DNA from 3 places in the Streptomyces sp. NPDC059994 genome. Region 3 is predicted to be linked to each of the others. Evidence: predicted binding sites of a transcription regulator. Region 3 holds the regulator's gene; each other region holds the start of a gene.
What was found. Region 3 encodes HspR, which represses chaperone genes until heat shock. Its sites were predicted from a motif close to TTGAGNNNNNNNNNCTCAA; they were not measured.
Positions count from the first base shown of each region.

Region 1: clpB (ATP-dependent chaperone ClpB) is a predicted target of HspR. The motif match lies at 2,734-2,752, and genes of this name have one in related genera.
Region 2: lon (endopeptidase La) is a predicted target of HspR. The motif match lies at 5,774-5,792, and genes of this name have one in related genera.

Region 1 covers NZ_JBHWUR010000100.1:90-10,050, forward strand. The annotation lists gene ACFWA7_RS32315 (hypothetical protein) at 1-451, opposite strand, end outside; gene ACFWA7_RS32320 (helix-turn-helix transcriptional regulator) at 487-1,413, opposite strand; gene ACFWA7_RS32325 ((2Fe-2S)-binding protein) at 1,812-2,132, shown strand; gene ACFWA7_RS32330 (pyridoxamine 5'-phosphate oxidase family protein) at 2,252-2,698, opposite strand; gene clpB (ATP-dependent chaperone ClpB) at 2,815-5,412, shown strand; gene ACFWA7_RS32340 (YbjN domain-containing protein) at 5,727-6,275, shown strand; gene ACFWA7_RS32345 (glycosyltransferase family 39 protein) at 6,318-7,454, opposite strand; gene ACFWA7_RS32350 (pyridoxal phosphate-dependent aminotransferase) at 7,553-8,770, opposite strand; gene ACFWA7_RS32355 (hypothetical protein) at 8,873-9,133, shown strand; gene ACFWA7_RS32360 (DUF2617 family protein) at 9,583-9,961, shown strand, end outside.
Region 2 covers NZ_JBHWUR010000068.1:3,343-13,303, forward strand. The annotation lists gene ACFWA7_RS27320 (multifunctional oxoglutarate decarboxylase/oxoglutarate dehydrogenase thiamine pyrophosphate-binding subunit/dihydrolipoyllysine-residue succinyltransferase subunit) at 1-528, opposite strand, end outside; gene ACFWA7_RS27325 (ATP-binding protein) at 788-1,948, opposite strand; gene ACFWA7_RS27330 (response regulator transcription factor) at 1,945-2,682, opposite strand; gene ACFWA7_RS27335 (spermidine synthase) at 2,767-3,453, opposite strand; gene ACFWA7_RS27340 (rhomboid-like protein) at 3,668-4,516, shown strand; gene ACFWA7_RS27345 (hypothetical protein) at 4,475-5,005, opposite strand; gene ACFWA7_RS27350 (GNAT family N-acetyltransferase) at 5,002-5,658, opposite strand; gene lon (endopeptidase La) at 5,815-8,226, shown strand; gene ACFWA7_RS27360 (trypsin-like serine peptidase) at 8,398-9,189, opposite strand; gene ACFWA7_RS27365 (lysozyme) at 9,468-9,961, opposite strand, start outside.
Region 3 covers NZ_JBHWUR010000009.1:2,510-12,470, forward strand. The annotation lists gene ACFWA7_RS07645 (hypothetical protein) at 142-1,572, shown strand; gene ACFWA7_RS07650 (lactonase family protein) at 1,678-2,904, shown strand; gene ACFWA7_RS07655 (sigma-70 family RNA polymerase sigma factor) at 3,021-3,896, opposite strand; gene ACFWA7_RS07660 (hypothetical protein) at 4,025-4,465, shown strand; gene ACFWA7_RS07665 (hypothetical protein) at 4,491-4,748, shown strand; gene ACFWA7_RS07670 (heat shock protein transcriptional repressor HspR) at 4,933-5,394, opposite strand; gene dnaJ (molecular chaperone DnaJ) at 5,396-6,583, opposite strand; gene grpE (nucleotide exchange factor GrpE) at 6,629-7,270, opposite strand; gene dnaK (molecular chaperone DnaK) at 7,270-9,132, opposite strand; gene ACFWA7_RS07690 (FkbM family methyltransferase) at 9,419-9,961, opposite strand, start outside.

The DNA.
Region 1 (9,961 bases), on a different contig from region 3:
GCAGGTCCGCCCCGATGTCGATCGCCGTCATCCACATCGGCTGCGCCCCCGTGCCGAACGCGGCCGCCAGCGCGTACCCGACGCACACGTCCAGCGGCAGCACCTTCGCGTCCTCGCGCCACTCCGCGTCGACGCGCCCGTCCCCGTCGCACTGGAGCGTGCCGAGGCGGCGGCCCTCGCGCAGCAGGCGGCTGCCCGCCGGCGAGTCGGGGACGAGCCGGTAGCGGACGGCGCCGCAGACCGCGTCGACCCGGTAGGAGCGCCGGGTCAGCCGCCCCCTGGCCGGGTCGAGACCGGCCGGTTCGCCGTCGACGGTGAGCGCCAGCCGGTCGGCGGCACGGGTGCCGACCGGCGTGTGCGCGTCCGGCTCGCCGCCGGTGCGGCGCAGCTCGACGCGGGGGAGACCGTCGCCGGAGACGGTGACGGCACCGGCGACGGGGTCGAACTCCACGAGCGGCTCTTCGGGCTCGTGGGTGGGAAGCGCGTTCAGTTGTCCTGCTCCAGGATTCCGGACTGGGCGATGAGATAGCCGAGCTGGGCGCGGCTGCCGCTGCCGAGGGCGGCGTTCAGCTTGGCGATGTGCGCGCGGCAGGTCCGTACGTTCATACCGAGCCGGCGTGCGATCGAGTCGTCCACGTGCCCCTCCACCAGGAGCTTGGCGATGGAGCGCTGGACGCCCGTGATGCCCTCCGCCTTCTGGGCGTACGGGACTTCCTCCTCCCACGGCACCGCGTGCAGCCAGAACTGGTCGAAGACGCCGACCAGATACTGCACCAGGCCCTCGTGCCGCAGTTCGAGCGCGACCCGGCGGTCGCTGCGCGCGGGGATGAAGGCGACCCGGCGGTCCACGATGATCAGCCGGTCGATGATCTCTTCCAGCGTGCGGACCTCCAGCCCGTACGGCGCGATGCGCTCCACGTATCCGATCGTCGCGGAGTGGTGGCGGGAGGTGTGCTGATAGAGGGTGCGCATGCCGACGCCCCGGTCGAGCAGCGGCTGGACCCGGCGCAGGCCCGACTCCAGGGTCTCGGGTCTGCGCCCGCTGCCGGGCTGGATGGTGAGCAGCTCCTTGGTGCACTCGTCGATGACGCGGTCCAGCGTCGCGTTGATGAGTTCGAGCCCCTCAAGGACCGTGATCGCATGGGTGCTTGCCGCGTCTTCGCTGGTGATGGCCATGAATGGCTCGAAAGTACTGGCCAGCGACATCGACAGCTTCCTGCGCTCCTGGATCTCGCGTTCGAGCGGCTGCACGAGCTGGTTCAGGACGACCGAGGGAGGGACCGGCCGCAGCTGCTCCGCGTCCTCCGCATCGGGCCGCAGCAGCGCGAGATCGATGAGACAGGGAGCGGCCTGGGCTTCCGTGCGAGTTATTCCGCCGGTACGCAACGCGGTGCCGTAGAGGGTCTTGCCCATCTCGCACAGGTCTGTAGGGCCATGACTATGTCCGAAGTGCCCCTGATACAACCGGATTACACCCCCCTCATACTCCTGAATTACAGGAACATGATGCCTGGCCTCGCTGGTGGAAGCGCTCAGAGTGAGCCATCGTCTTATGCGCGGGGGGAGGGAATGATCATAAAGAGGTGGAGATCGGCCATGAGCAGGATGGTTCGAGCACTTAGCGCTATAGCCGTTGTCACGGCTGCTCTTTGCGCTCTCGCCGCGAGTGGGGAACCCACGTGGGAGAGCAAGCCGTCCCACGGAACCGTAGCGGCTCCGGGAGAGCCCACCTGGGAGCACAAGCCGGTGACGCGGGTCCTGGCTTCTCCGGGTGAGCCCACCTGGGAGGTCGCGCCCGCGGGTGTCGGCGCATGAGCCTCCCGCCGGACGACCGGGTCTTCCGGCGCGAGATGGCCACGGCCTACCGCTCGGGGTGGCACTTCATCGACCTCGTCACGGCTATTCCCCATAGCGGCGATTCGTTGATGGTCACCCTGTTCGGCGAGCCGATCCTGGTCGCGCGTGAGGACGACGAGGACGTCCGTGCCTACCGGTGCCTTCGCCGGCCACGAGGGGCGCCGCAGCCGATTCGCTGTGCCGTGCGGTACGGCATGGTGTTCGTCAATCTGGACCAGCGTGACCACCAACTGTTCGACCCCGAGTCATCTACCGCCACCCCCCGCAGCGCCTGAAGCGATTCCCCCGTCGTTGTAAATCGCTCAGGCGCTTCCCCCACACAGCGGCGCCACCGTGGACCTGAACACGGTGGCGCCGCTGTGCTGCGCGCGCACGCACGCAGCGGCGCCCGCGCTCAGCCGTTGCCCATCGCCCGCTCCAGGACGATCTCGATCAGCACCCGGTCCGGGTTCTCGCGCGGCACCCGCCCGTACCGCTCGGCGTACCGCGCCACCGCCTCGGCGATCGGCCCCGGCTCCGTACGTACGTAGGCCCGGCCCTCAAGCGTGGCCCAGCGGCGCCCGTCCACCTGGCAGACCGCCACACGCGCCCCCTCCGCCCCGGCGGCCAGCACGTTCGCGACCTTCTTGCTCGACCTGTTGGTGATCACCCGCGCGACCCCGGCCTCCGGGTCGTAGGTGACCCCCACCGGCACCAGGTGCGGGCTGCCGTCCGGGCGCGGGGTCGTCAGCGTGCACAAGTGCCGCTCGCGCCAGAAGCTGAGGTAGGCCGGATCGGGCTGCCGGGGGTCCAGCGGGGTACGCGGGCGGGGGGCCGGGGCGGCGGCCGTGTCCGTGGTCATGCGCGGAAATCTACGCCGAACCCGGCCCCCCTACCTTGAGCGGAATCGGCTCAACTTTATGTACGCTGGACGGGTCATGGAGTTCGGACCCCTACGCCGAGGAGGAGAGACCGCACGTGGACGCCGAGCTGACCAACAAGAGCCGGGACGCGATCAACGCGGCCAGCAACCGGGCCGTGTCCGACGGGCACCCGGACCTGACGGCCGCGCATCTGCTCCTCGCCCTCCTGACGGGCGAGGAGAACGAGAACATCGTCGACCTGCTGGCGGCCGTCGACGCCGACCAGGCCGCCGTACGGTCCGGGGCGGAGCGGCTGCTCGCCGCGCTGCCCAGCGTGACCGGGTCCACGGTCGCCCCGCCCCAGCCCGACCGCGAACTGCTGGCCGTCATCACCGACGCCGCGCAGCGCGCCAAGGAGCTGGGCGACGACTTCCTCTCCACCGAGCACCTGCTCATCGGCCTCGCCGCCAAGGGCGGCCGGACCGGCGAGCTGCTCGCCCAGCAGGGCGCGACCGCGAAGAAGCTCCTTGAGGCATTCGAGACAGTACGAGGAGGACGGCGGGTGACAACCCCCGACCCCGAGGGCCAGTACAAGGCCCTGGAGAAGTTCGGCACGGACTTCACGGCAGCGGCCCGCGAGGGCAAGCTCGACCCGGTCATCGGCCGGGACCAGGAGATCCGCCGGGTGGTGCAGGTGCTCTCCCGGCGCACCAAGAACAACCCGGTGCTCATCGGTGAGCCCGGCGTCGGCAAGACCGCGGTCGTGGAGGGCCTGGCCCAGCGGATCGTGAAGGGCGACGTCCCGGAGTCCCTGAAGAACAAGCGGCTCGTCTCGCTGGACCTCGGCGCGATGGTGGCGGGGGCGAAGTACCGGGGCGAGTTCGAGGAGCGACTGAAGACCGTCCTCTCCGAGATCAAGGCGAGCGACGGCCAGATCGTCACGTTCATCGACGAGCTGCACACGGTCGTCGGCGCGGGCGCCGGCGGCGACTCGGCCATGGACGCGGGCAACATGCTCAAGCCGATGCTGGCCCGGGGCGAGCTGCGGATGGTGGGTGCGACGACGCTCGACGAGTACCGCGAGCGCATCGAGAAGGACCCCGCCCTGGAGCGCCGCTTCCAGCAGGTCCTGGTCGCGGAGCCCACGGTCGAGGACACCATCGCGATCCTGCGCGGCCTCAAGGGCCGGTACGAGGCGCACCACAAGGTGCAGATCGCGGACAGCGCGCTGGTGGCGGCCGCGACCCTGTCCGACCGCTACATCACCTCCCGCTTCCTGCCCGACAAGGCGATCGACCTGGTCGACGAGGCCGCCTCGCGCCTGCGCATGGAGATCGACTCCTCCCCCGTGGAGATCGACGAGCTCCAGCGGGCCGTGGACCGGCTGCGCATGGAGGAGCTGGCCCTCTCCAAGGAGACGGACGCGGCGAGCAAGGAGCGCCTGGAGAAGATCCGCCGCGACCTCGCCGACAAGGAGGAGGAGCTGCGCGGCCTCACCGCCCGCTGGGAGAAGGAGAAGGAGGGCCTGAACCGGGTCGGTGAGCTCAAGGAGCGCCTCGACGACCTGCGCGGCCAGGCCGAGCGCGCCCAGCGCGACGGCGACTTCGACACCGCCTCCAAGCTGCTGTACGGCGAGATCCCGACCCTGGAGCGCGAGCTGGAGGAGGCGTCCGAGGCCGAGCAGGAGGCGTCCAAGGACACCATGGTCAAGGACGAGGTCGGCCCCGACGACATCGCCGACGTGGTCGGCGCCTGGACCGGCATTCCGGCCGGCCGCCTCCTGGAGGGCGAGACGCAGAAGCTGCTGCGCATGGAGGACGAGCTGGGCCGCCGGCTGATCGGCCAGGGCGAGGCGGTCCGCGCGGTCTCGGACGCGGTCCGCCGTACCAGGGCGGGCATCGCGGACCCCGACCGCCCCACGGGCTCGTTCCTCTTCCTCGGCCCGACGGGCGTGGGTAAAACAGAACTGGCCAAAGCACTGGCCGATTTCCTCTTCGACGACGAGCGGGCGATGGTCCGCATCGACATGTCGGAGTACGGCGAGAAGCACAGCGTGGCCCGCCTGGTCGGCGCCCCGCCCGGGTACGTGGGGTACGAGGAGGGCGGCCAGCTCACCGAGGCCGTCCGCCGCCGCCCGTACAGCGTGGTCCTGCTCGACGAGGTCGAGAAGGCGCACCCGGAGGTCTTCGACGTGCTCCTCCAGGTCCTCGACGACGGCCGTCTCACCGATGGCCAGGGCCGTACGGTCGACTTCCGCAACACCATCCTGGTGCTTACGTCGAACCTGGGCAGCCAGTATCTGGTAGAGCCGCTGACCAGCGCGGAAGAGAAGAAACGACAGGTCCTGGAGATGGTCCGGGCCTCCTTCAAGCCCGAGTTCCTGAACCGCCTGGACGACCTGGTGGTCTTCTCGGCCCTCACCAAGGACGAGCTGGCCCACATCGCGGAGCTCCAGATCGCCCGCCTGGCCAAGCGCCTGGCCGACCGCCGCCTCACCCTGGAGGTCACCCCCGAGGCCCTGGCCTGGCTGGCCGAGGAGGGCAACGACCCGGCCTACGGCGCCCGCCCCCTGCGCCGCCTCATCCAGACCGCCATCGGCGACCGCCTCGCCAAGGAGATTCTGGCGGGCGAGGTCAAGGACGGCGACACGGTCCGCGTCGACCGGTTCGGGGAGGGGCTGATCGTGGGCGCGGCGACCGGAAAGAGCCTGTAGGGCCTGGCCGGTGGATCTGGTCGGCACGCGGGTGTCCGGCACGCCCATCTGCGGCGTTGTCGTCAATCACCGACGCTCCGCGTCGCCTCGATCCTCCGCCTTGCAGCTGGACGCACCAGACACCCGCTCACCAGCACCGAAAAGGCACCCAGGGCCGAAGCCGACCAGATCCACCGGACAGGCCCTGGGACAGGCCCCGAACCGGCCCGCGCGCCGGGATTCGGTCAGCCGTCAGCGGATACCCGTGGCGGGGGTTGCCAGCCCCCGCCCGGCATGGGAGAGGATGACCGGAACCGTACGAAGGAAGATTCACGATGAGCATCGACCCGTCCTCGATTCCGAATTTCGGGGCTCAGCCCGGCCCGCAGCCCACCGGTGGACCGGCCGGGCCCGTCGTACCCGACCAGGATCTGGTCAAGCAGCTCCTGGAACAGATGGAGCTCAAGTACGTCGTGGACGACGAGGGCGACCTCGCCGCGCCGTGGGAGGAGTTCCGCACGTACTTCATGTTCCGTGGCGAGGACGACCAGCAGGTCTTCTCGGTGCGGACCTTCTACGACCGCCCGCACAGCATCGACGACAAGCTCGCGCTGCTGGAGACGATCGACGACTGGAACCGCCGCACCCTGTGGCCCAAGGTCTACACGCACACCCACGACGACGGCGCCGTCCGCCTCATCGGTGAGGCGCAGATGCTGATCGGCACCGGCGTCGCCCTTGAGCACTTCGTGTCGTCGACCGTCAGCTGGGTCCGCGCCTCGATCGAGTTCGACAAGTGGCTCGTGGAGCAGCTCGGCCTGGAGAAGGCCGCCGAGGAGGCCGAGGGCGACGACGAGGGCGACGCCCCCGGCGACGACGCCTGACGCACGGCGCTCACCGCTTCACCGCTTCACAGCTTCACCGCTTCACAGCGCCATCGGGGCCAGCGTCAGCAGATACGCCCCGTACGCGAACGACAGCCCGGCCAGGGCCGCGGTCACCGGGACCGCCGCCCTGGGCCGGGCTTTCGCCAGTGCGGCCGCCAGCGGCAGCAGCAGCGGGAACGCGGGCAGCAGGAACCTCGGCTTGGACTCGAAGAACCCCGAGCCGCCGATCGTGATCAGGACCAGCACCGCCGTGTAGACGAGCACGGGCAGGGGCGGGCGCTCCAGCAGGAACAGGGTGAACAGGAGCAGGGCCGCCGCCGTGATCAGGAACGCCATCGTGTAGCCGAGGTCGTACGGCCCGGTCGCCAGCTTCCGTACGAAGCGCAGCGTCCCCCGGCCGAAGTCGAACCGCGACGTCCAGGCGGCCTGGACCGCGAAGTAGCCGCGCAGCGGATCACCTTTTCGGGCGCCGACCGACAGGACGTATCCGCACCAGCCGAGCGGCGCCGCCAGCCCCGCCGCCCACACCCGCCAGTCCCGCCGTACGCCCCGCCCGCCGCGCCACAGCGCCGCCGCGGCCGCCACCGTGACCGCTGAGGCCACCGCGACCGCGTTGGGCCGCGAGAGGCCCGCCAGGGCCGCGAGGGCGCCCGCCCACAGCCAGCGCCGCTCCAGGAGCGCCCACAGCGACCAGGCGGCCAGCGCCGTCATCACCGGCTCGGTGTACGCCATGGACAGCACGATGGAGTGCGGCAGCAGGCCCCACAGCAGGACGAGAGCCGTAGCCGTGCGGCGGCCCGCCAGGCGGTCGCCGACCGCGTAGATCCCCCAGGCCGCCGCGGCCGACGCCGTCCAGGAGACCAGCAGCCCGGCCGTGCCGCCCGCCACCGGCAGGAACGTCGTCACCGCCCGCAGCAGGGTCGGGTAGAGGGGGAAGAACGCCAGGTCGCTCTGGACCACCCCGCCCGGCCAGTACAGCGTCCGCCCGTAGCCGTTCGCCGCGATCTTGATGTACCAGTCGGCGTCCCACGTCGTCGCGAGCAGCGCGCGCGGCGAGCGCCCCAGATGCCAGGCCCACCCCGCCAGGCACAGCATCCCGCTGAGCCGGACGGCGGCGAACAGCCCGAGCGCGGGGGCCGCCCGGCGCAGCGCGGTCAGCCGGCGCGGCGTGGACAGGGCGGTGCCGGACCGGCGTGCGAGGGCGGTGATCTCGGCGGACAGGGTGCACCTCCGGGCGCGCGTAGTCGCTCCCGTGGGCCTGCCGGTCCGCGAGCTCAGCCCGCGAGCGCCTTCAGCCGGGAGACGGCCTCTTCGAGCACACTCTCCCTCTTGCAGAAGGCAAATCGGACGAAAGGCGCGCCCGCGTCCCGGTGGTCGTAGAAGACGGCGTTGGGAATCGCCACCACCCCGCAGCGCTCCGGCAGCGCCCGGCAGAAGGCGAAGCCGTCGCCGCCGTGCGAGAGCTCCTCGCCCAGCGGGCGGATGTCGGTGGTGACGAAGTACGTGCCCGCCGGGCGGTACACCGCGAAGCCCGCCGCCGCCAGGCCCTCGCTCAGCAGGTCCCGCTTGCCGCGCAGGTCCTCGCGCATCCCGTCGGTGTACGCGTCCGGCAGCCGCAGCGCCTCGGCGACCGCGTACTGGAAGGGCCCGGAGGCCACGTACGTCAGGAACTGCTTGGCCGAGCGGACGGCCGCGACCAGCTCGGGCGCACCGGTGGCCCAGCCGACCTTCCAGCCGGTGAACGAGAAAGTCTTGCCCGCCGAGCCGATCGTGAGTGTGCGCCCGCGCATCCCCGGCAGCGTCGCCAGCGGCACGTGCTCGCCGTCGAAGACCAGGTGCTCGTACACCTCGTCGGTCACCACCAGCAGGTCCCGCTCGCACGCCAGCTCCGCCACCGCCGTCAGCTCCGCGCGCGTGACCACGGTTCCGGTGGGGTTGTGCGGGGTGTTGAGCAGGATGAGGCGGGTGCGCGGGGTGACGGCGGCGCGCAGCTCGTCGAGGTCGAGCGCGAAGCGCCGCTGCCCGCCGTCGACGGTCTCGGGGCGCAGCGTCACCGGGACGCGGGTGCCGCCCGCCATGGCGATGCACGCCGCGTACGAGTCGTAGTACGGCTCCAGGGCGATCACCTCGTCCCCCGGCTCCACCAGGGCGAGCAGCGCGGCCGCGATCGCCTCGGTGGCGCCCGCCGTCACCAGCACCTCGCGGTCCGGGTCGAACGCGAGCCCGTAGCGCCGCAGCTGGTGGTCCGCGATCGCGGTGCGCAGCTCGGGCACGCCCGGGCCCGGCGGGTACTGGTTGCCCCGCCCGTCGCGCAGGGCCCGCACGGCGGCCTCGCGCACCTCCTCGGGGCCGTCGGTGTCGGGGAAGCCCTGGCCGAGGTTGATGGCTCCGGTGGACGCCGCGAGGGCGGACATCTCGGCGAAGATCGTGGTGCCGAACTCGGCGAGGCGGCGGTTGAGGAGAGGGCGCGCGCTGGAGGTCATGGCCGCCATCCTGCGCGGAACCTCTGGAGTTGCTCAAGTCTGCTTTCGCTTCCGGTGGCGGGGGGCATCCCCCTGTCACATACGGGAGAAGGACGAAGGACGGTGGGGGAGATGGGATATGTCATCGGGGCGGCTTTCCTGGTAACGGTCTGGTTCCTCGCGGACAAGATCTCCAGTCGGCGCCGGCGCCGGCGCCGGGGCCGGGCGCGGTCGTGGTCGTCCGGGGCGGGCGGCTCGTCCGGTTCCTGGTGGGCCGGTGACGGCGGCGGCAGCGGCGGCGGCCACCACGGCGGCCACTCGTGCGGCGGCGGCCACTCCTCCTGCGGGGGCGGTTCGTCCTGCGGGGGCGGCGGCTGCGGCGGCTCCAGCTGACGGTTCACAGAAGCCTCGGCCGACGGATCGCAGAGGCCTCACCCGACGGTTCGGACAAGCTCCGGCCGACCGGTTCGAAGACCCTCCGGCCGACCGGTTCGCGGGAGTACGGCTGACCGTTCGCGGCGGTCGCGGCTGACACGGGGCAGCCGATTCCGTCCGCACGCCCCTTCCGCGCGCCCGGTGGGTCAACACCCGCCGGGCGCCTTCGTGCGCACCCTCCGGTTGAACAGTTGAACCGTGTTGCATCCCAGGGGATGGAAACCACGTCAAGTTGGGTAAAAATGCTGTGAGCGCCGCGCACTTCATGGTTCCCTCGCTGTTGAGGAACGCAGTCCACGGACCCCCCACCGGGCGGACCTGGGCAGGCGGTCCCCCCTTCCCTCGCACCGGTTCCGGGGTGACCCCGGTCGTCCACCCTCCCCATGTGTGTTTTGCGGAGCCCACCCATGCTCACGACTCTCAAGACCGTCTACAGCGACACGCGTGCCAGTGACCTCGCCTGGGCTCTGGGCCGGGAGCCGCTGCCCGCGCTGGCCGTCCTCGACCTCGAACTCTCCGGCGCCAAACTCCAGTTGAGGCTTCTCGGCGCCTCCCACCAGGTGCTCCTCGAAGAGGGGCAGGGCTCCTGTTCGGAGACCGTCGCCTGTATGCCCGGCAGCAGCACACCGCTGCCCCTCGGGGTGGCGAAACGTCTCGGGGAGTGGGAATACGAGTTCGCCGCGCGGGTGGAGACGTTGTCCCGGGGCTCGTTCGCGGGGCGCGCCCAGGAGCTCCTCGCGCTGGTCGCGGACCACCCCAACGGCCTTGCGGGGACGTTTCCCGGCT
Region 2 (9,961 bases), on a different contig from region 3:
CTTCGCCACGGCGGCGGCGGGGCCGCGCAGCGTGACGTACTCCGGACCGGCCGGGGCCTCGGCAGCAGGCTGCGCGGCGTTAGCCGCTCCAGTGGAGCCGGTGCTTGCACCGGGGGCCTTGGCCGCGGGCTTCGCCACGGCGGGCGCCGGAGCAGCCGCGGCAGGCTGCGCCGGGGCGGCCGGGGCGGCAGCGGCCGGCGCGGGAACGGCCGGAGCCGGGGCCTGGACGGCGGGCGCCGGGGTGGCGGGCGCGGCGGCCGGGGCAGCGGCGTCGGGGGCGGCTACCGCAGCCCCCGCGGCTGCGGCGGGAGCGCCCTCAACGGGCTTGTCCGCCGTGCCGGTGGAACCCGGCTTGTAGTCGGCGAAGAAGTCCCACCAGGCACGGTCGACCGAATTGGGGTCCTGGAGGTACTGCTGGTAGATCTCGTCGACGAGCCACTCATTGGCACCAAAGCCGGCTGCAGGGTTCTTGCCCTGCCCGTCTTGGTCGGTCGAGACGCTCGAATTACTGGGGGACTGAGACGACACGGCGGCAACCGCCCTCTTCCGCTTCACAAGGTGATGGACAGCGGAAATAAAGGCTACGCCTCCCTGGCCTGGAGGTGCAGACCGGGCGTGCCACAGTCGCGTAAGTCACACCGGAAAGCGAGTTTCAGGGCAGGATTTGGCGGGAAACGGATCAGGTTCTGCTAGCGAGTGGGTACGACTCGCAGCGGCCACGGCCCCCTGGGGAGTGTGACCCTCACCACATACACGCAGAACGTGTGCTTCCGGTTCGAACCCTACGTCAATTCGTCGTCCGGGGGGCGCCCGGAAGAGTGACCTGGATGCGGCATCCGCGCGACGATTCGGCCACGCCGATGTGGCCGCCGTGCAGATCCACCGCCCAGCGGGCGATCGCCAGGCCCAGGCCCGTACCGCCGTCGCTGCCCGGCCCGTGCGGCGCCGAGGCGTCGCCCCGGTTGAACCGCTCGAAGACCCGGTGCCACTCGGACTTCGGGATGCCCGGGCCCTCGTCCAGGACCTCCAGGTCCAGCGACTCGGGCTGCGGGCCGCGCCGGGCCCGTACGGTGACGCGGCCGTGCGGCGGCGAGTGCTTGACCGCGTTGTCGATGAGGTTGGCCACCACCTGGTGCAGCCGCTCGCGGTCCGCGTGCGCGGTCAGCTCCGGCGGCGAGACGTCCAGGTGCAGATGGACGTCGGTACGGGTGTGGTTGCCGGAGCCGGAGGAGAGCCCGCGCCGGGAGGCCGCCAGATTGGCCTCCTTGAGCACCCCGGAGAGGTACGGCCACACCTCGAAGCGGTGCGCCCGCAGCGGTACGACGCCGTTGTCCAGGCGGGACAGGTCCAGCAGGGTCTCCACCAGGCGCCCCAGCCGTTCCGTCTGCTTCAGGGCCGTGCGCATCGTCTCGGGGTCGGCGGCCGAGACGCCGTCCACCACGTTCTCCAGGACCGCCCGCAGCGCCGCGATCGGTGTGCGCAGCTCGTGCGAGACATTCGCCACCAGCTCCTTGCGGTGACGGTCCACGGCCTCCAGGTCGTCCGCCATGCGGTTGATGGTGGAGGCGAGGTCGCCCAGCTCGTCGCGGCGGCCGTCGCCGCGCACCCGGCGGGTGTAGTCGCCGTGCGAGATCGCCCGGGCGACGGTGTTCATCTCGTCCAGCGGCGCGGTCAGGCCGTGCGCCACGAACTGGGTGATCAGCAGGGTGGCTATCACCGAGAAGACGGTGATGAACCGCAGCTCGGTGCGGGTCTGCACGGCCACCATGAGCAGCCCGGTGGTGATGAAGACCGAGACCACGACGAGCGTGCCCAGCTTCGTCTTGATGGAGATCGATACCTCCCGCAGGCCGCCCCTGAGCCGGTCGCGCACCCGGTCGCGGGCCCGGACGCGCGGCTCGCTGCGCCGGGCCCGCCCGTTCACCGCCCCGGCCGCCGCCCGGCTCATGGCGCCGGGGTCTCCAGCGCGTAGCCCACGCCGTGGACCGTACGGATGCGCTCGGCCCCGATCTTCCGGCGCAGCGCCTTGATGTGGCTGTCCACGGTCCGGGTGCCCGAGGCGTCCGCCCAGTCCCAGACCTCCGCGAGCAGCTGCTCGCGGGAGAGCACCGCGCGCGGGGTGTTGGCCAGACAGCTCAGCAGGTCGAACTCGGTCGGGGTGAGGTGGACGTCCTCGCCGCGCACCCGGACCCGGCGCTGTGCGTGGTCGATCTCCAGCTCGCCCAGGCGCAGGATCCCGGTGCGCGGGGTGGCCGCCGCGAGCGTGGCCCGCTCTACCCGGCGCAGCAGGACGTGCACCCGGGCCGCCAGCTCCCGCATGGAGAACGGCTTGGTCATGTAGTCGTCCGCGCCGACGCCGAGCCCGACCAGCATGTCCGTCTCGTCGTCGCGGGCCGTCAGCATCAGCACCGGTACCGGCCGGCGGGCCTGGACCCGGCGGCAGACCTCCAGGCCGTCGAAGCCCGGCAGCATGATGTCCAGGACCATCAGGTCCGGCTGCCACGCCTCGGCCGTGTCCACGGCCGCGGGGCCGTCGAGGGCGGTCTGGACCTGGAAGCCCTCGGCCCTCAGCCGTGCCGCGATGGCGTCGACGATCGTCGTGTCGTCCTCGACGACCAGCACCCGGCGCTGGGCGCCGGGGGTCGCCGCGACGCCGTTGTGGGTGTTGTGTCCCTGCTCCATCGCCCCGCCCTGATATTGCTTCCGGGGATCCGTGGGGTGATCCCCTGTGTCCGTCAGAGACTAGAGGCACCGGCCGCGTCCCGGCTACGCAGGGCGAACGGCGAGATGGACCACGTCAGGGACGCCCCGGGCAACTGTGATCTCTTCGGTCCTAACCCCGGAGAATCCGGCATTACGGAGAGCTTCCTCGAAGGCGGGGGACGGCTGTGCGGACCACACCGCCAGTACTCCGCCGGGGGTGAGCCGGTCCCGGCAGGCCGCGAGACCGGTGGGGGAGTAGAGGCTGTCGTTGCTCTGGGTGACGGTCCAGTCGGGCCCGTTGTCGATGTCCAGGCAGAGTGCGTCGAAGGTGTCCGGGGCGCTGGTCACGTAGGAGACCAGATCGGTGTGCAGGACCTCGGTGCGGGGGTCGGCCAGGGCGGCCCGGGAGAGCGGTGCCAGGGGGCCGGAGCGGTGCCAGTCGATGACCGCCAACTCGCGTTCCACCACGGCGATCCGGCCCCACCGGGCGTCGGCGGCCGCGTGCGCCAGCGAGAAGGCGACGCCGAGCCCGCCGATGAGCACCGAGGGCCGCTCGCGGCCGCCCGGCAGCGCCTCGTACGCGGCGTCCACCAGCAGCCTCTCCGAGCGTCCGTCGGAGGTGTCCATCAGGAAGGTGCCGTTGGCGATGATCTCGAAGTGCGGGCCGCGCCGCCGGAGCACCACCTCTCCGTACGGTCCCTCGCGCCGGTCGAGTACGACCGGGGCGTCGATCGGGTCGGCGATGGGCATCGAAGGACCTCCTCGTAAACGGAGCGAACGGCTCGGGGACGGACGCGCGGTCCGCGCCAAAGGTTGTCCAATGTGGCACAAGTCATAGACGTGGTGGGGAGCGTTCGCAGAGGGTGAGCGTTGTAGAAACGTAAGCGGCAAGGCCGGACGATCACCGGCGTGGCTTGTGGTTCCGGGTGCGAGCGTGCGGCGCCCGGTGGAAGGGGCCTCACCGGTGCACCCTGGAAGAACGCGGGACCATGCTGGGCTGCTCGACGGCATCCCGCGGCAGCGGCCGACGGCTCGGTTGACGGCGGACGAGATGCCGGAGGGCGGGGACATCGCGAAGCCCCCTGTGACGGCCGGGTCCGCCGAGGCGCCCGCCGGGCCGCGGGCGCGTGCCTGTCTGCGCCGCGCCGTCCGGCTGGTGCCGACCCCGACGGGCACGCCCTTCACCTTCGCGTACACGCTGCTGCTGCTCATGACGTCGCTGTACATGGAGTTCGGCGACCAGGACACGGTCCGCACGCTGCTCGAAGGCTCCAGCACCGATGTGCAGCACCTCACCCGCACCCCGGTGCTCGTGCTGGTCGCCAGCGCGCTGTGGATCGCGGGCGGCATCTCCTCGCCGTGGGCCGTCGGCTTCGTCTTCATCCTCACCGCGCTTGAGCGCCGCGTCGGCGGGCTGCGCACGGCCGGGGTGTTCCTGCTCGGGCATGTGGTGGCGACGCTGGTCACCGAGGTGCCGGTGGGCGTCTCCGTCATGGCGGGGCAGCTGCCGGACTCGTCGCTGCACCGCCTCGACTACGGCATCAGCTTCGGCCTGATGGCCAGCGTCGGCGCGCTCGCGGGGCTGCTGTCCCCGCTGCTGCGGTGGCCGCTGCTCGGCGTGATGACCGTGCTCCTCACCCAGGACCTGCTGGACATGGTGGATCCGCTGGCCAGCTGGGGCCATCCGACCGCCCTGCTCGTCGGCATCGCCTGCTGGCCGGTGCTGCGCCGGGCGGACGGGCGCCGGGCCGCCCGGCGCGATGAGGGGCCGTCAGCGGTAGCCGACGGGCAGATTGGCTCGTACGTCCCGTAGCGCCGGGCTCTGATGGATGTCGTCGGTGAGGACGACATGTCCCTCGTACGTGAACTGGTACATCAGCGCGTCGGCGATCGGGCGCCCGGTCGGGCGCGGCGGCAGATGCGCGAAGTCGGCGTCCTTGAGGGCCTCGCGGAGCTTGGCCAGGGCGTCGGGCGACAGCCGGCCGCTGGTGGTCCGCCCGTCGCGGCGCGTCGAGGTGTACGAGCCGTCGGCCTTGACCACCAGCTCGTTGTGCAGCCCCGCGAACCCGCCGCTCACCACCATCTTGAGCAGCTGCCCGTGCTGGGCCGGCGGCGTGGGCGTGGCGCTGTCCGGTGAGGCGGGCGGCGGGGTCTGCGCGCTCAGGGTCGTGCTCGGCGCCGGGCTGGGCGACTTGGAGGCGCCGTCCGCCGTGGAGCTCGTGGAGTCGCAGGCCGTCGCCGCGAGCAAAGTGACGAGCAGCAGCGCGCCGGCCGTCGTCCTGGTCCTGCCGGTGAGGCTCATGCAGCCGAGGATGCCGGATCAGTGGGAGCGAAGTACAGGCTGGCCATGGGTGAGCGCGTCGTCCAGCCGAGCGCTTCGTACAGGGCCTGCCCCTCGGGGGTGCCGACCAGGACGCCGGTGGTGGCCCCCGACGCGTACGCGCCGTTCTGGAGCGCGCGCATGACCAGGCTGCCGAGCCCCCGGCGCCGGTGCTCGGGCGACGTCTCGATCTGGTCGGCCACGGCGGTGGCGCCGGTGGGGGCGATCTGGCCGCGCGCGGCGAAGTGGCCCGCCTCGGTGCGCACCAGGACGCGCAGCACGCCGCCGGTGGTCCAGCGGGTGAGCGTGTAACCGGCCGGGACCTCGGTACGGGCCGGGGCCAGCGGCACCGTCATCAGGTAGCCGGGCAGGTCGTCCCGCCAGCCGGGGCCGAGCCACGGCCGGACCGTCTCGTCGTCCGCGAAGAGCTTCAGCCAGGTGCCGGGCGCGGAGGTCGCCTCGACCAGCTTGCGCACCGAGGCCTCGTCGGGCTCGGGCAGGACGTGCCGGGCGACCTGCTTGACCTGGCCGACGTCGATGGTCCAGCCCCAGGGCTCGGCGACCGGCGCCGCCGCGCCGCGCGAGGCGACCCACCCCTTGGCCCAGGCCTCGACGACCTCCGGTACGGATTCCATGGCTGTCCCTCCGTGGTAGCGATACGAGTAATAGTCTGTTGTTATCTGTGACCATTACAAGTGATGATCGCTCAGAGCGAACAGTCATGGGGGAACATTCCTCAGCTCACATGCATTGAGTCGGCATAGCTCAACTTGACTGCCGAAGGGGAGATCATGGCTCACTCGTCCGCACCGCTCACCCTGCCCGTGCTGCCGCTCGACGACGAGGTCGTGCTGCCCGGGATGGTCGTGCCGCTGGATCTGTCCGACACCGAGGTGCGGGCGGCCGTGGAGGCCGCCCAGGCGGCCGTCCGGGCCGACGGCCCCTCGGCGGGCAAGCCCAGGGTGCTGCTCGTCCCGCGCATCGACGGGGCCTACGCCGCGACCGGCGTGCTCGGCACCGTGGAGCAGGTCGGCCGGCTCTCCGACGGCGACCCGGGGGCGCTCATCCGCGGTGTGTCCCGGGTACGCATCGGCGCCGGGACCACCGGCCCGGGCGGAGCCCTGTGGGTGGAGGGCGCGACGGTCGAGGAGACCGTCCCCGAACCCCTGCCCGGCCAGGTCACCGAACTGGTCAAGGAGTACAAGGCGCTCGCCACCGAGTGGCTGAAGAAGCGCGGCGCCTGGCAGGTCGTCGACCGCGTCCAGCAGATCGAGGGCGTCGCGGCCCTCGCCGACAACTCCGGCTACTCGCCGTTCCTCACCACCGCCCAGAAGGTCGAGCTCCTGGAGACGGCCGACCCGGTCGCCCGTCTCAAGCTCGCCACCGAGCACCTGCGCGAGCACCTCGCCGAGCAGGACGTGGCCGAGTCCATCGCCAAGGACGTCCAGGAGGGCGTGGACAAGCAGCAGCGCGAGTTCCTGCTGCGCCGCCAGCTCGACGCCGTGCGCAAGGAGCTGCGCGAGCTCAACGGCGAGTCGGAGGGCGACGAGTCCGACGACTACCGGGCCCGCGTGGAGGCCGCCGACCTGCCCGAGAAGGTCCGCGAGGCAGCCCTCAAGGAGGTCGAGAAGCTGGAGCGCTCCAGCGACCAGTCCCCCGAGGGCTCCTGGATCCGCACCTGGCTGGACACCGTCCTGGAACTGCCGTGGCAGGAGCGGACGGAGGACGTGTACGACATCACGGGCGCCCGTGCGGTCCTGGACGCCGAGCACGCGGGCCTGGAGGACGTGAAGGAGCGCATCACCGAGTACCTGGCGGTCCGCAAGCGGCGCGCCGACCGGGGCCTCGGTGTGGTCGGCGGGCGGCGCGGGGGCGCGGTGCTCGCGCTCGTCGGCCCGCCCGGCGTGGGAAAGACGAGCGTCGCGGAGAGCGTGGCCCACGCCATGGGCCGCAAGTTCGTCCGCGTGGCCCTCGGCGGCGTCCGCGACGAGGCCGAGATCCGCGGCCACCGGCGTACGTACGTGGGCGCGCTGCCCGGCCGGATCGTCCGGGCCGTCAAGGAGGCCGGGTCGATGAACCCGGTGGTGCTGCTCGACGAGATCGACAAGATCGGCTCCGACTTCCGCGGCGACCCGGCCGCGGCCCTGCTCGAAGTCCTCGACCCGGCGCAGAACCACACGTTCCGCGACCACTACCTGGAGGTCGAGCTCGATCTGAGCGACGTCGTCTTCCTGGCCACGGCCAACGTCCTGGAGGCCGTCCCGGAGGCGCTGCTCGACCGTATGGAGCTCGTCCGCCTCGACGGCTACACCGAGGACGAGAAGGTCGTCATCGCCCGCGACCACCTGCTCCCGCGCCAGCTGGAGCGGGCCGGACTCGACGCCGGTGAGGTGGTCCTGGAGGAGGCCGCGCTGCGCAAGCTCGCGGGCGAGTACACCCGCGAGGCGGGTGTGCGGAACCTGGAGCGCTCGCTCGCCCGGCTGCTGCGCAAGGCCGCGGCCCAGCACGAGACCGGCGAGCGCGCACTGCCCTTCACGGTCACACCCGACGATCTGCGCGCGCTCATCGGCCGCCCGCACCACGTCCCCGAGTCCGCCCAGGACCCGGCGGAGCGGCGCACCTCGGTGCCCGGCGTGGCCACCGGCCTCGCGGTGACCGGGGCCGGCGGCGACGTCCTGTTCGTCGAGGCGTCCCTGGCCGACCCGGAGACGGGCGCGGCGGGGCTGACCCTCACCGGCCAGCTGGGCGACGTGATGAAGGAGTCGGCGCAGATCGCGCTGAGCTTCCTGCGCTCGCACGGCGCCGAGCTGGAGCTGCCGGTGGCCGACCTCAAGGACCGGGGCGTGCACGTCCACTTCCCGGCGGGCGCGGTCCCCAAGGACGGCCCGAGCGCGGGCATCACCCTGGTGACCGCCCTGTCCTCGCTGCTCAGCGGGCGGCTGGTGCGCACCGATGTGGCGATGACGGGTGAGGTGTCGCTGACCGGCCGGGTGCTTCCGATCGGCGGCCTCAAGCAGAAGCTGCTCGCCGCGCACCGGGCGGGCATCACCACGGTGGTGATCCCCAAGCGCAACGAGCCGGATCTGGACGACGTGCCGGCGGAGGTGCTGGAGAAGCTGGACGTCCACCCGGTCAGCGATGTCCGCCAGGTCCTGGAGATCGCCCTGGCCCCGGCGGAGGTGCGGGTGCCGGTAGCGGCGTAGCCGCTGGGAGTGCGGTGACATTCGGCTGCGGGTTGTCTGTGGCTGGTCGCGCAGTTCCCCGCGCCCCTGGGGGGTTGGGGGCGCGGGGCTGTGACATTTGCGGCTCCGCCGCGTGGGCGCGCTCAGCCCCCACCGGCCCGCAGGCAAGGCACTCCAAATTCCCGCGGAGTCCTAAGCGCGCCCGGCACGTTCGTACAGCTGCCGTGCCCGCGCGTCGAAGAGCACGGCCGTGGAGGCCACGTCGGTGTCGCCGCCGCTCAGCACGCCGATGAGCCGCCCGAGGTGGTCAGGCCCCCGGTAGTCCGCCAGCCACGGACTGCCGCTGGTGCCGGTCCAGAACCCGGCGCAGTCGATCCGTACGTCGCTGGGCAGATCGGTGTCCGGGCGGGTGTCGGTGGTGCAGGCGATGGGCCGGTTCTCCGGGTTGTGGTCCTCGTCCGGATAGCCGAAGACGGTGACCCGGCGCCGCGGCCCCGAGCTCCAGTCGGGCTCGGCCGCCCCCACCACGCTCTGCACACTGCGGCCCTTGGCGTCCGGCTCCAGCGTCAGGAAGGCGTAGTCGAAGGAGTCGTCGCCGTCCCCGGACCATCGCTCATCGGTCTGTACGGCTCTGACCTTCCAGGTCCCGTACGGGTACGAGCCCTTGACCGCGCCGGAGAAGCCGGGCGCGAAAGCCATCGAGCCCGCCGACCCGGAGTCCGCGCAGTGCGCGGCGGTGGCGACGACGTTGCCCTTGGGGCTGGCGACGACGCCGGCCGTGCACCAGTGCTTGTCGCCGTCGACCAGGACGCCCACGGACGGCAGTCCGGCGGTCCCGGCGGCGGACGACTGCGGGGCGGGCGCGGGCGGCACCTCGTCGGGCCGGTCCTGCTGGGGCGCCGAGGCGGCCGACCAGCCGCACCCCGTGACCAGGGCCAGCATCCCGGCGGCGGACACCCGCCCCACTTTTCGCAGCACGCGCATGGTGACCATCCTGTCGTATGACGGGACGTAAAGCGGTGAGGCCTCCGACGCGCGTCGGCGCGCCGGGGGCCTCACGTACAAGCGCGCGTACCAGCCGTTGGCCAGTGCCTGTAGCCGGTCGTACGCCCCGTTGGCTGTGTTTTCCCGGGGGGTAACCCCCGGACCCCCAGCCGGGGCGGCCGTGTTAGCCGTTGGCGAGAGCCTGTAGCCGGTCGTACGCCCCGTTGGCTGTGTTTTCCCGGGGGGTAACCCCCGGACCCCCAGCCGGGGCGGCCGTGTTAGCCGTTGGCGAGAGCCTGTAGCCGGTCGTACGCCCCATTGAACTTCGAGTGGTCGCCGACCGTCGGGCCGGACGAGGTGTACTGCCACATCGTGTAGTAGCCCCAGCCGGCCGGGAGGGTGCCCGGGTCGGTGTTGTAGCGGGCGATCCACAGGGGGTTGGTGGAGCCGAAGGCGGCGGAGTTGCCGGTGCACTGGGTCCACCAGCTGGTGGCGGTGTAGATGACCGCGTCACGGCCGGTGCGGGCCCGGTACTGGTTCACGAAGTCGCGGATCCAGTTGACCATTCCCGTCTGGGAGAGCCCGTAGCAGGCGGCGCCGTACGGGTTCCACTCGATGTCGAGCGCGCCCGGCAGCGTACGGCCGTCGCGCGACCAGCCGCCGCCGTGGTCCACGAAGTAGTTGGCCTGGGTCGCGCCGCTCGTGGTGTCCGGCGTCGCGAAGTGGTAAGCGCCGCGGATCACGCCGACGTTGTACGAGCCGTTGTACTGCT
Region 3 (9,961 bases):
CCGCCGCACGGCCGCCAAATGTCCCTGGAGAAAGCCCGGTTGCGGAATTCGCGACCTCGGATCACACTTGTCGCAGCGGCAGATCCGCGCCCACATCCGGGGCGACGGGTCTGCCGCTTCGTGTTGGAAAGGAACCCACCAGTGGATCAGATCCTGTTCTGGAACGCGGTCGCCCTGGAAGCCGACCGCACGACCCACACCACGGGCGCCCCCGCCGAGGCCGGCACCCGGGGCCCGTGCGGCGCCTCCCGGGCGCTGGCGATGACCCATCTCGCCATGCACGACGCCTACTTCGGCATCCACCCCGGCCACGACTGCTACCTGGGCGGCTCGCTGCCCCAGGCCCCGGTCGGGGCCTCCTCCGACGCGGCCATAGCCGCCGCCGCGCACGCCACGCTCAGCGCTCTCTACCCCACCCAGAAGGACTACTTCAACGCCCAGCACCGGGCCGCCGGGCTTCCCTCCGGCCAGGGCACCAGCGACGGCCACACCTTCGGCCTGCGGGTCGCCGGCGTACTCCAGTCGCTGCGCAGGAACGACCCCGGCCTCGGCGACGACGGCTACGTCTACTCGGTCGACCGGCTGCACCACCGGCCCGACCCGGTCGACCCGGGCCAGGGCGCGTACGCCGCGTTCTACGGCGCCCGCTCCCACCTGTTCGCGGCGACCACCCGCCACCACCTGGACGCCCCGCCGCGGCCGGGCACCCCGAGGTACCGGGCGGGGCTGCGCCAGGTGCGCGCCAAGGGCATCGCGACTCATCTGATGGGCGCGCTGCCGGAGGACCTGCGGGCGAGCCGCCGCACCCAGCAGGAGACCACCGCGGGCATGTTCTGGGCGTACGACGGGGTCGTCGGCCTGGGCACGCCGCCCCGCTTCTACAACCAGGTCGTCCGCAAGGTCGCCGAGGCGCAGCACAACGACACCGGCAAGAACGCCCGGCTGTTCGCCCTGCTCAACACGGCCATGGCGGACGCGGGCATCCTGGCCTGGTTCGACAAGTACCACTACGACCTGTGGCGCCCGGTCGTCGGCATCCGCGAGCACGACACCTCCTCGGGACCGGCCGGCACCGGCACGGCGGCCCTGAGCGCGGACGCCGACCCCGAGTGGCTGCCGCTGGGCGCGCCCAACACCAACAACCCCGGCGGCAAGGTCAACCGGACGCCGAACTTCCCGTCGTACCCCTCGGGCCACGCCACCTTCGGGGCGGCCGCCTTCCAGTCGGTGCGGCACTTCTACCACCAGGGGAATTACGGTCCCGACAATCTGGCCGACGGTCTGGAATTCGTCTCCGACGAACTCAACGGCACCAGCACCGACCCCCAGGGGACAGCCCGGACCCGGGTGGCCCGTACATTCCCCGGCGGGCTCTGGGAAATGATCAGGGAGAACAGCCTCAGCCGGGTATTCCTCGGCGTGCACTGGAACTACGACGGCTGGGTCCCCAACGCCTCCGGCGACATGGATCTGAGTCTGAACATCGGCGGTGTCCGGCTCGGCCTCGACATCGCGAACGACATCGCCACGCACGGCCTGCGGGCCTCGCGCGCGGCCGGCCCCGCGGCTTAGTCCGCCCCGGCGATGAATCTGCTGACCCGCGGCCTCAGGCCGCATTCCAGGAAACCCGGCACGGAAAAGGACATCACTGTGCAATCAAACGAGACTGCTGATGCGGTGACCGAGCTCGGATCCGGCCACCCCGGCGACAACCCGCCCCCGGCCAGGCGCGGCGGCTTCGTCTACGTCATGAGCAACCAGGAGACCGGCAACTCGGTGACGGTCTTCGCCCGTGACGTCTACGGCAACCTGACCCGCAAGGGCACCTACCCGACCGGCGGCCTCGGCGTCGGCCGCAGCTACGACCTGGAGGACACCTCCGACCCGCTGGTCTCTCAGGGCTCGCTGATCGCCGGCGAGGACCAGCGGTTCCTGTTCGGCGTCGACTCCGGCAGCAACGAGGTCTCCTCCCTCGCCATCGAGGGCGAGCGGCTGCGGCTGGTCAGCCGGGTCGCCACCGGCGGCGTACGCCCGGTCAGCCTGACCGTGCACGGCAACCTCCTGTACGCCGTCAACGCCACCGACGGCTCCATCTCCGGCTTCCACATCGGTGACGACGGCTCGCTCACCCCGGTCGACGGCTCCCGCAGGTCCCTGATCGGCGGCGCGGCGGCGGGGCCGTCGCAGATCCAGTTCACGCCCGACGGCACCCAGCTGATCGTCACCGAGCGGCAGACGAACGTCATCGACGTCTTCCCCGTCGACGCGTACGGCCGCGCGGGCGAGCCGGTGCGCAACCAGTCCAACGGCCTCGCCCCCTTCACCGCCACCTTCCACGGCGACGTGCTGATGGTGGCCGAGATCATCGGCGCCCCCGGCTTCTTCGGCTCCATGTCCACCTACCGGGTCAACCGCGACGGCACCCTCCAGGTGATCAGCGGCTCGGTGACCACCACCGAACTCACCACCTGCTGGACGGCGAACAGCACCCTGGACCCGAGCGTCGTCTACGTGGCGAACGCCCAGAGCGGTTCGATCGGCGGCTTCCGCGTCGACGAGCAGGGCGCGATCAGCCTCTTCCCGGCGGACGGCCACCTCGCCGTCACCCGCAACTCGCACGCGACCCAGGACATGGCCATCACCAACGACGGCCTGTACCTGTACGTGCTGACCGCCGGGATCGACGAGAAGGTCGCGGACCCACGGCTGCCCACCTACGTCGAGGGGACACCGTACTGCGACAAGATGTCCATCAGCGCCTACCGGATCGAGGCCAACGCCGGTCTGACCACGCTCAAGGGCTTCGGCGTCGCCGACGACCCGCCGAGGGTCACCAGCCCCGGCGTCCTGGCGCCGAGCGCGGGCGGTCTGGCTCCCGGATCGGAGGGGATCGTCGCCTTCTGACCCGTACCCCTTGCTGAACACTGACTAAGACCCGGTGGTCCACGGCCGTCCCGCGAACGCCGGCCGTGGACCGCCTCTGTCCGTGAACTCCGTCCTTGAGCCGCGTAGGTAACCGCTCAGGCCGCCAGCACCGCCAGGTCCAGGCGGCGCAGCCGGTCCGGGTCGGCCCGGAGCGTGATCCCGGTGATCCTGCCGTCCGCCAGCGTGAACCCGATGACGACCTTGAGCTCGCCGCCCGGCGCCCACACGGCGCCCACCGCGCCGTCCACCAGAGCCAGTTGGGCTGTCTGGGCGCGCCCGTTGAACGTGCCGGCCACCGCCAGTGCCCCACGCACCTCGCCCATCGCGCCGACCTCCACGGTCGCGCGGTCGGCCCGCACCACCACATCGGGGTCGAGCAGTTCGAGCAGCGCGTCGAAGTCGCCCGCGCGCGAGGCGGCGAAGAAGGCGTCGACGACCTCCCGCTGGCGGGCCAGATCCGCGTCCGGCACCGGCGCCGACTCCTGCACCCGGCGCCGCGCACGGCTCGCCAGCTGCCGGGTGGCCACCGTGGAGCGCCCCACCACCGGGGCTATCTCGTCGAACGGCACCATGAACATGTCGTGCAGCACGAAGGCGATCCGCTCGGCGGGCGCCAGCGTGTTCAGGACGACCAGCATCGCCAGGCCCACCGAGTCCACGAGCAGCACCTCGTGCTCGGGGTCGCCCGGCTCCTCGTGCCCGCGCGGGTGGACCGGCACGGGCTCGTCGTACAGCAGCTCACGCCGTGAGTCGCGCGAGCGCAGCATGTCCAGGCACACCCGCCCCACGACGGTGGTGAGCCAGCCGCCGAGGTTCTTCACGCAGCCCGCGTCGGTGCGGCTGAGCCTCAGCCACGCCTCCTGGACGGCGTCGTCCGCCTCGTTGAGGTTGCCGAGTATCCGGTAGGCGACGGCCCGCAAGTGGGTCCGGTTGGCCTCGAACCGCTCTGCCAGCCGTTCGTCCTCGTCCACGTTCACGGTCACTTCCTCCCCTGCCTCACCCGAAGAGGTGACACCGACTGTATCCGCTGTCCCGCCCCACGGGTACGGCGATTCGACCCCCAACCGCCTTACAGATCAGGACATTTGATGGAGGCCCCATGGCCGTACCACCCGCATCACCCGCACCCGGTGTCACCCGGGTCGACGCGGCCCTCGCCCAGCGCCTGGAAGCGCTCGGCCGTGCCTGGGCCTTCGAGCTGGGCGGCGAGGTCTTCGAGCTGCCCCGGGAGTTCACCCGCGAGACCGCCCGACGGCTGCGCGCCCTCGGCGGCGACGACCTCGGCGCCTCGCTCGAACTCCTCCTGGGCGAGGCGCAGTCCGCGCGGCTGCGCCGCCACCGCCCCTCGCCGCACGACGTCGAGGCGGCCCTCGCGTCCTGGGGCCGGGACACCGGGCTCGGCCTGGGGGAAGGCTGCGCCTCGGCGTGTACGTGGACGACAACGCCGAGGCGCTCGAAGCCGCGCTGCTGCGCCACTACGGCGTGGACCTCCTGGACTGGCACCGCGGCCGGCTGTCGTCCCGCCGCCTCGCGGTCCTGATCCGCCACCTACCGAAGGAGCCGTCATGGTGAGCAGCGGCCAGGCCGAAGGGGTCGCGATCGAGCTCGAACGGCTGCGGCGCGCGGTGGACGTCGGATTCGCCACCACCCGGGGCGACCTGGCGCTGCTGCTCCAGCGCGCCGACCAGACCGACAAGACCCTCGGCGAGCACGACGACCGCCTGGACGCCCTGGAGCGCGCCCGCTGGCCGCTGCCCGCGATCGCCGCCCTGACCTCCTGCGCCGCCCTCGCGGTGAGCATCTGGCAGGGCACGGGTCGCTGAACACCCCCTGCGCCCCCGCAGGGCGGCCGGGCTTCCGCTCGCGCTGAAGTACGGCGCCCCCGGCGGCATCGCCGCCGGTTCGAGATGGCCGACCTGCTGTATCCGGCGGGGGCGACGAAGGACTGACGGCATACGGAAGGGCCCGCGGCCCCCGCGAGGGGCTGCGGGCCCTTCCGTACGTGTGCTACTCCTGCGGCCGCTTGGGCCGCCACACCACCAGGGCGCTGGTCTGCTGCACATCCTGGTACGGCACGAGATCGCGCCGGTACGACGCGTGGACCTGGGCCTCGCGCTGCCGCATCGCGGCCGCCGCCCCGTCCACCGCCGTCGAGAGCTCGGCGACCCGCTGCTGGAGCGCGGCCACCTGGTTCTCCAGCTCGATGATGCGCTTGATGCCGGCCAGGTTGATGCCCTCGTCCTGCGACAACTGCTGCACCGTACGGAGCAGGTCGATGTCGCGGGCCGAGTAGCGCCGGCCGCGCCCGGCCGTGCGGTCGGGCGAGACCAGGCCGAGGCGGTCGTACTGCCGGAGGGTCTGCGGGTGCAGACCGGAGAGCTGAGCGGCGACCGAGATGACGTACACCGGCGATTCGTCGGTCAGTTCGTACGGCTGTGACATTTCGAAGCGCCGTCGTCGGCCGTCCATCTCATGCTCCCTTCGCGGCCTGGAACAGTTCTTCCCTCGGATCGTGATCCGCAGTCGCCTCGCGGTACGCCTCCAGGGCCTCGCGCGCCTTGTCGTCGAGGTCCGTGGGGACCACGACGTCGACGGTGACCAGGAGGTCGCCGCGCGAGCCGTCCTTGCGGACGGCGCCCTTGCCCCGGGCCCGCATCGTACGGCCGTTGGGCGTGCCCGCGGGGAGCTTCAGGGTGACCGGGGGCCCGCCGAGGGTGGGCACCTTCACCTCGCCGCCGAGCGCCGCCTCCACGAAGGTGACGGGCACACTGACCGTGAGGTTGTCGTCCTTGCGGCCGAACACCGGGTGGCCGTCGACGTGGACGACCACATAGAGGTCGCCCGCAGGTCCCCCGCGCTCGCCCGCCGCGCCCTTGCCGCGCAGCCGGATCCGCTGGCCGTCGAAGACGCCCGCCGGGATCCGGACCTGCATGGTCCGGGACGACTTGGCGCGCCCGCTGCCCTTGCAGACGTCGCAGGGGTCCTGGGCGATCAGGCCCCGGCCCTTGCAGTCCACGCACGGGTCGGTGAGCGAGAAGCCGCCGCCGGTGCCGCGCGAGACCTGGCCGGTGCCGACGCACGTCGGGCACACCCGAGGCGTACCGTTTTTGTCGCCGGTGCCCGAACAGGCCTTGCAGGGGGCCTGGCTGGAGAGCCGGATCGGGACCGTGGCCCCGTCGACCGCCTCGGTGAAGCTGAGCGTCACCTCGGACTCCAGGTCCTGGCCGCGGCGCGGCTGGGTCCGGGTGCCGGTGCCCGCGCCGCCCCGGTTGAAGAGGCCGCCGAACACATCGCCCAGGCCGCCGCCGAAGCCGCCGCCACCACCGCCGGGAGCCCCGCCCTGGGCGCCCCCGAAGAGGTCGCCCAGGTCGAAGTTGAAGCTGCCGCCACCCGCGCCGGGCCCGGCCCGGAAGCCGCCGTTGCCGAAGAGGGCGCGCGCCTCGTCGTACTCCTTGCGCCTCTTCGGGTCGCCGAGGATGTCGTTGGCCTCGGAGATCTCCTTGAAGCGCTCCTCCGCCTTGGCGTCGCCCTTGTTGGCGTCCGGATGGAACTCCCGGGCGAGCTTGCGGTACGCCTTCTTGATCTCGGCCTCGGTGGCGTCCTTGGGGACGCCGAGGACCTTGTAGTAGTCCTTCTCGACGAAGTCCTTCGTGCTCATCGACGTCCCTCCTTCCGGACTATCACTTCATCCATGACCGCTGCGTCAGCCCTTGTCCGGGCCAACGCTCTCCTCGTCGGCCTTGCCTTCCTTGCCCTCCTTCGCCGCGCCCGGCTGGGGCTCGGCGACGGCGACCCGCGCGGGGCGGATCGTACGCTCGCCGATCCGGTACCCGGGCTGGAGGATCGCGACGCACGTCGTCTCGGTGACGTCCGGCGCGTAGGAGTGCATCAGGGCCTCGTGGACCATCGGGTCGAAGGGCTCGCCCTCCTTGCCGAACTGCTGCAGGCCCATCTTCGCGGCGACCGTCTCCAGCGACTCGGCCACCGACTTGAAGCCGCCGGTCAGTTCGCCGTGCTCACGGGCCCGGCCGATGTCGTCGAGCACGGGCAGCAGCTCGGTCAGGAGGCCGGCGACGGCGATCTCCTTGACCGTGACGCGGTCCCGCTCCACGCGGCGGCGGTAGTTCTGGTACTCGGCCTGAAGGCGCTGGAGGTCCGCCGTGCGCTCACCGAGCGCCGTCTGGGCCTGGTCCAGCTGTGCCGTCAGAGCGATCTCCTTGGCTGCGTCCCCGTCCGGGGCCGCCTTCCCCTCCTCGGAGGAGTCGGCGGCCTTCGGCTCGGCGTCTTCCTGTGTGCCGGAGGGGACGTCGGGCTTCTCCTCGAAGCCCGGGGTCTCCTCAGACATCAGGCCGCGCCGCCCTTCGCGTCTCCCGGCTTCTCGTCGTCGACGATCTCGGCGTCGACGACGTCGTCCTCGGCCTTGTGCGCACCGTCACCGGCAGCGCCATCGGCGCCGGCGGCACCCTGCGCGGCCTGGGCGTCCGCGTACATCGCCTGGCCGAGCTTCTGGGAGACGGCCGCGAGCTTCTCGGTCGCGGTGCGGATCTCCGCGGTGTCCTCGCCCTTGAGCTTGTCCTTCAGCTCGGTGACGGCGGTCTCGACCTCGGTCTTGACCTCGCCCGGGACCTTGTCCTCGTTGTCCTTGAGGAACTTCTCGGTCTGGTAGACGAGCTGCTCGCCCTGGTTGCGGGACTCGGCGGCCTCGCGGCGGCGGTGGTCCTCCTCCGCGTACTGCTCGGCCTCCTCGCGCATGCGGTTGACCTCGTCCTTCGGCAGCGAGGAGCCGCCGGTGACGGTCATCTTCTGCTCCTTGCCCGTGCCCAGGTCCTTCGCGGTCACGTGCATGATGCCGTTGGCGTCGATGTCGAAGGCGACCTCGATCTGCGGGACTCCGCGCGGGGCCGGCGGCAGACCCGTCAGCTCGAACATGCCGAGCTTCTTGTTGTACGCCGCGATCTCGCGCTCGCCCTGGTAGACCTGGATCTGCACGGACGGCTGGTTGTCCTCGGCCGTCGTGAAGATCTCGGAACGCTTGGTCGGGATCGTGGTGTTGCGCTCGATGAGCTTCGTCATGATCCCTCCCTTGGTCTCGATGCCGAGGGACAGCGGGGTCACGTCGAGGAGCAGGACGTCCTTGACCTCACCCTTGAGGACACCGGCCTGCAGGGCGGCGCCGATGGCGACGACCTCGTCCGGGTTGACGCCCTTGTTGGCGTCCTTGCCGCCGGTCAGCTCGCGCACGAGCTCGGCGACGGCCGGCATACGGGTGGAGCCACCGACGAGAACGACGTGGTCGATCTCGGAGAGCTGGATGCCCGCGTCCTTGATGACGTTGTGGAACGGGTGCTTGCAGCGCTCAAGGAGGTCGGCGGTCAGCTGCTGGAACTGAGCGCGCGTCAGCTTCTCGTCCAGGTGCAGCGGGCCCTCGGCCGAGGCCGTGATGTACGGCAGGTTGATCGAGGTCTCGGTGGACGAGGACAGCTCGATCTTCGCCTTCTCGGCGGCCTCGCGCAGGCGCTGGAGCGCCATCTTGTCCTTGGAGAGGTCCACGCCGTGGCCGGAGTGGAACTGCTTCACCAGGTAGTCGACGACGCGCTGGTCCCAGTCGTCACCACCGAGGTGGTTGTCACCGTTGGTGGCCTTCACCTCGACGACGCCGTCACCGATCTCCAGGAGCGACACGTCGAAGGTGCCGCCGCCGAGGTCGAAGACGAGGATGGTCTGGTCGTCCTTGTCGAGCCCGTACGCCAGGGCGGCCGCGGTCGGCTCGTTGACGATACGCAGGACGTTGAGGCCCGCGATCTCACCGGCCTCCTTCGTCGCCTGACGCTCGGAGTCGTTGAAGTACGCCGGGACGGTGATGACCGCGTCGGTCACCTTCTCGCCCAGGTACGCCTCGGCGTCGCGCTTCAGCTTCTGCAGGATGAAGGCGCTCATCTGCTGCGGGTTGAAGGTCTTGCCGTCGAGGTCGATCTTCCAGTCGGTGCCCATGTGGCGCTTGACCGAGCGGATGGTCCGGTCGACGTTGGTGACGGCCTGCCGCTTGGCGACCTCACCGACGAGAACCTCGCCGTTCTTGGCGAAGGCGACGACGGACGGCGTGGTCCTGGCGCCTTCGGCGTTGGTGATGACGGTGGGCTCGCCGCCTTCGAGAACGCTGACGACGGAGTTAGTCGTGCCCAGGTCGATGCCGACCGCACGTGCCATTTCGATTCCTCCAACAACTGACATCTTGAGTGGAACTGACTCAAGGATGCATGACTCGCCCCCAGCGGTCAACAGAGCTGAGTCGACCCGACTCAACTTTTATGTGCGGCTTATGCGCGCGGGCCTTCGGCTGCGGGTGGGTGAGGGGGCTGGTCGCGCAGTTCCCCGCGCCCCTTCAGCGCACCCCTTCAGCGCACCCCTTCGGCGCGCCCGGGAGGGCGCCTGCGCCTTTGGGGCGCGGGGGAACCGCGCGACCAGCCCCCACCGAACCGCGGCCGAAAACGCGTCAGTCGCCGTGCGCCACCTGCGCAGGGACCTGTTCGGCCGGGTCGGGGGTGTCGTCCCGCAGCAGCACCACCTCGCAGCTGAGCAGCCGCCCGTCCGCCGGATCCGCGAGCGCGGGCCGCACCGACATCAGCGAGAGCCCCAGCCCCTCGCGCGCGTGGGCCAGCAGATCGTCGAAGCCCGCCCCGCCCTCGTACAGCGGGACCAGCGCGGCCCCCGCCTGGATTCCGACGATCTCGTCGGCGTACGCCCCCGCGCCCCGCAGCACCCGGTGCTCGTACCCCTGCACCGCGAGCCGTACGAAGACCCGCTCGCCGGGCGCGGTGACGCCCTCCCACAGCCCGTCGAGCCGGTGCGCCTCGACGCTGCGCGTGCCGGTGTACTCGGCGTACGGCGCGGCGGCGCGATGGCGGGGCAGCATGGGCAGCGCCGAGCTGCTCAGGCCCGCGTCGCCCGCGATGTTCAGGGTGAGCGGGCCGGCGCGGTCGGCGAGCGCGTACGGCAGGACCGACCAGTACGGGTCCTCGGCGGCCCGCAGCCGCAG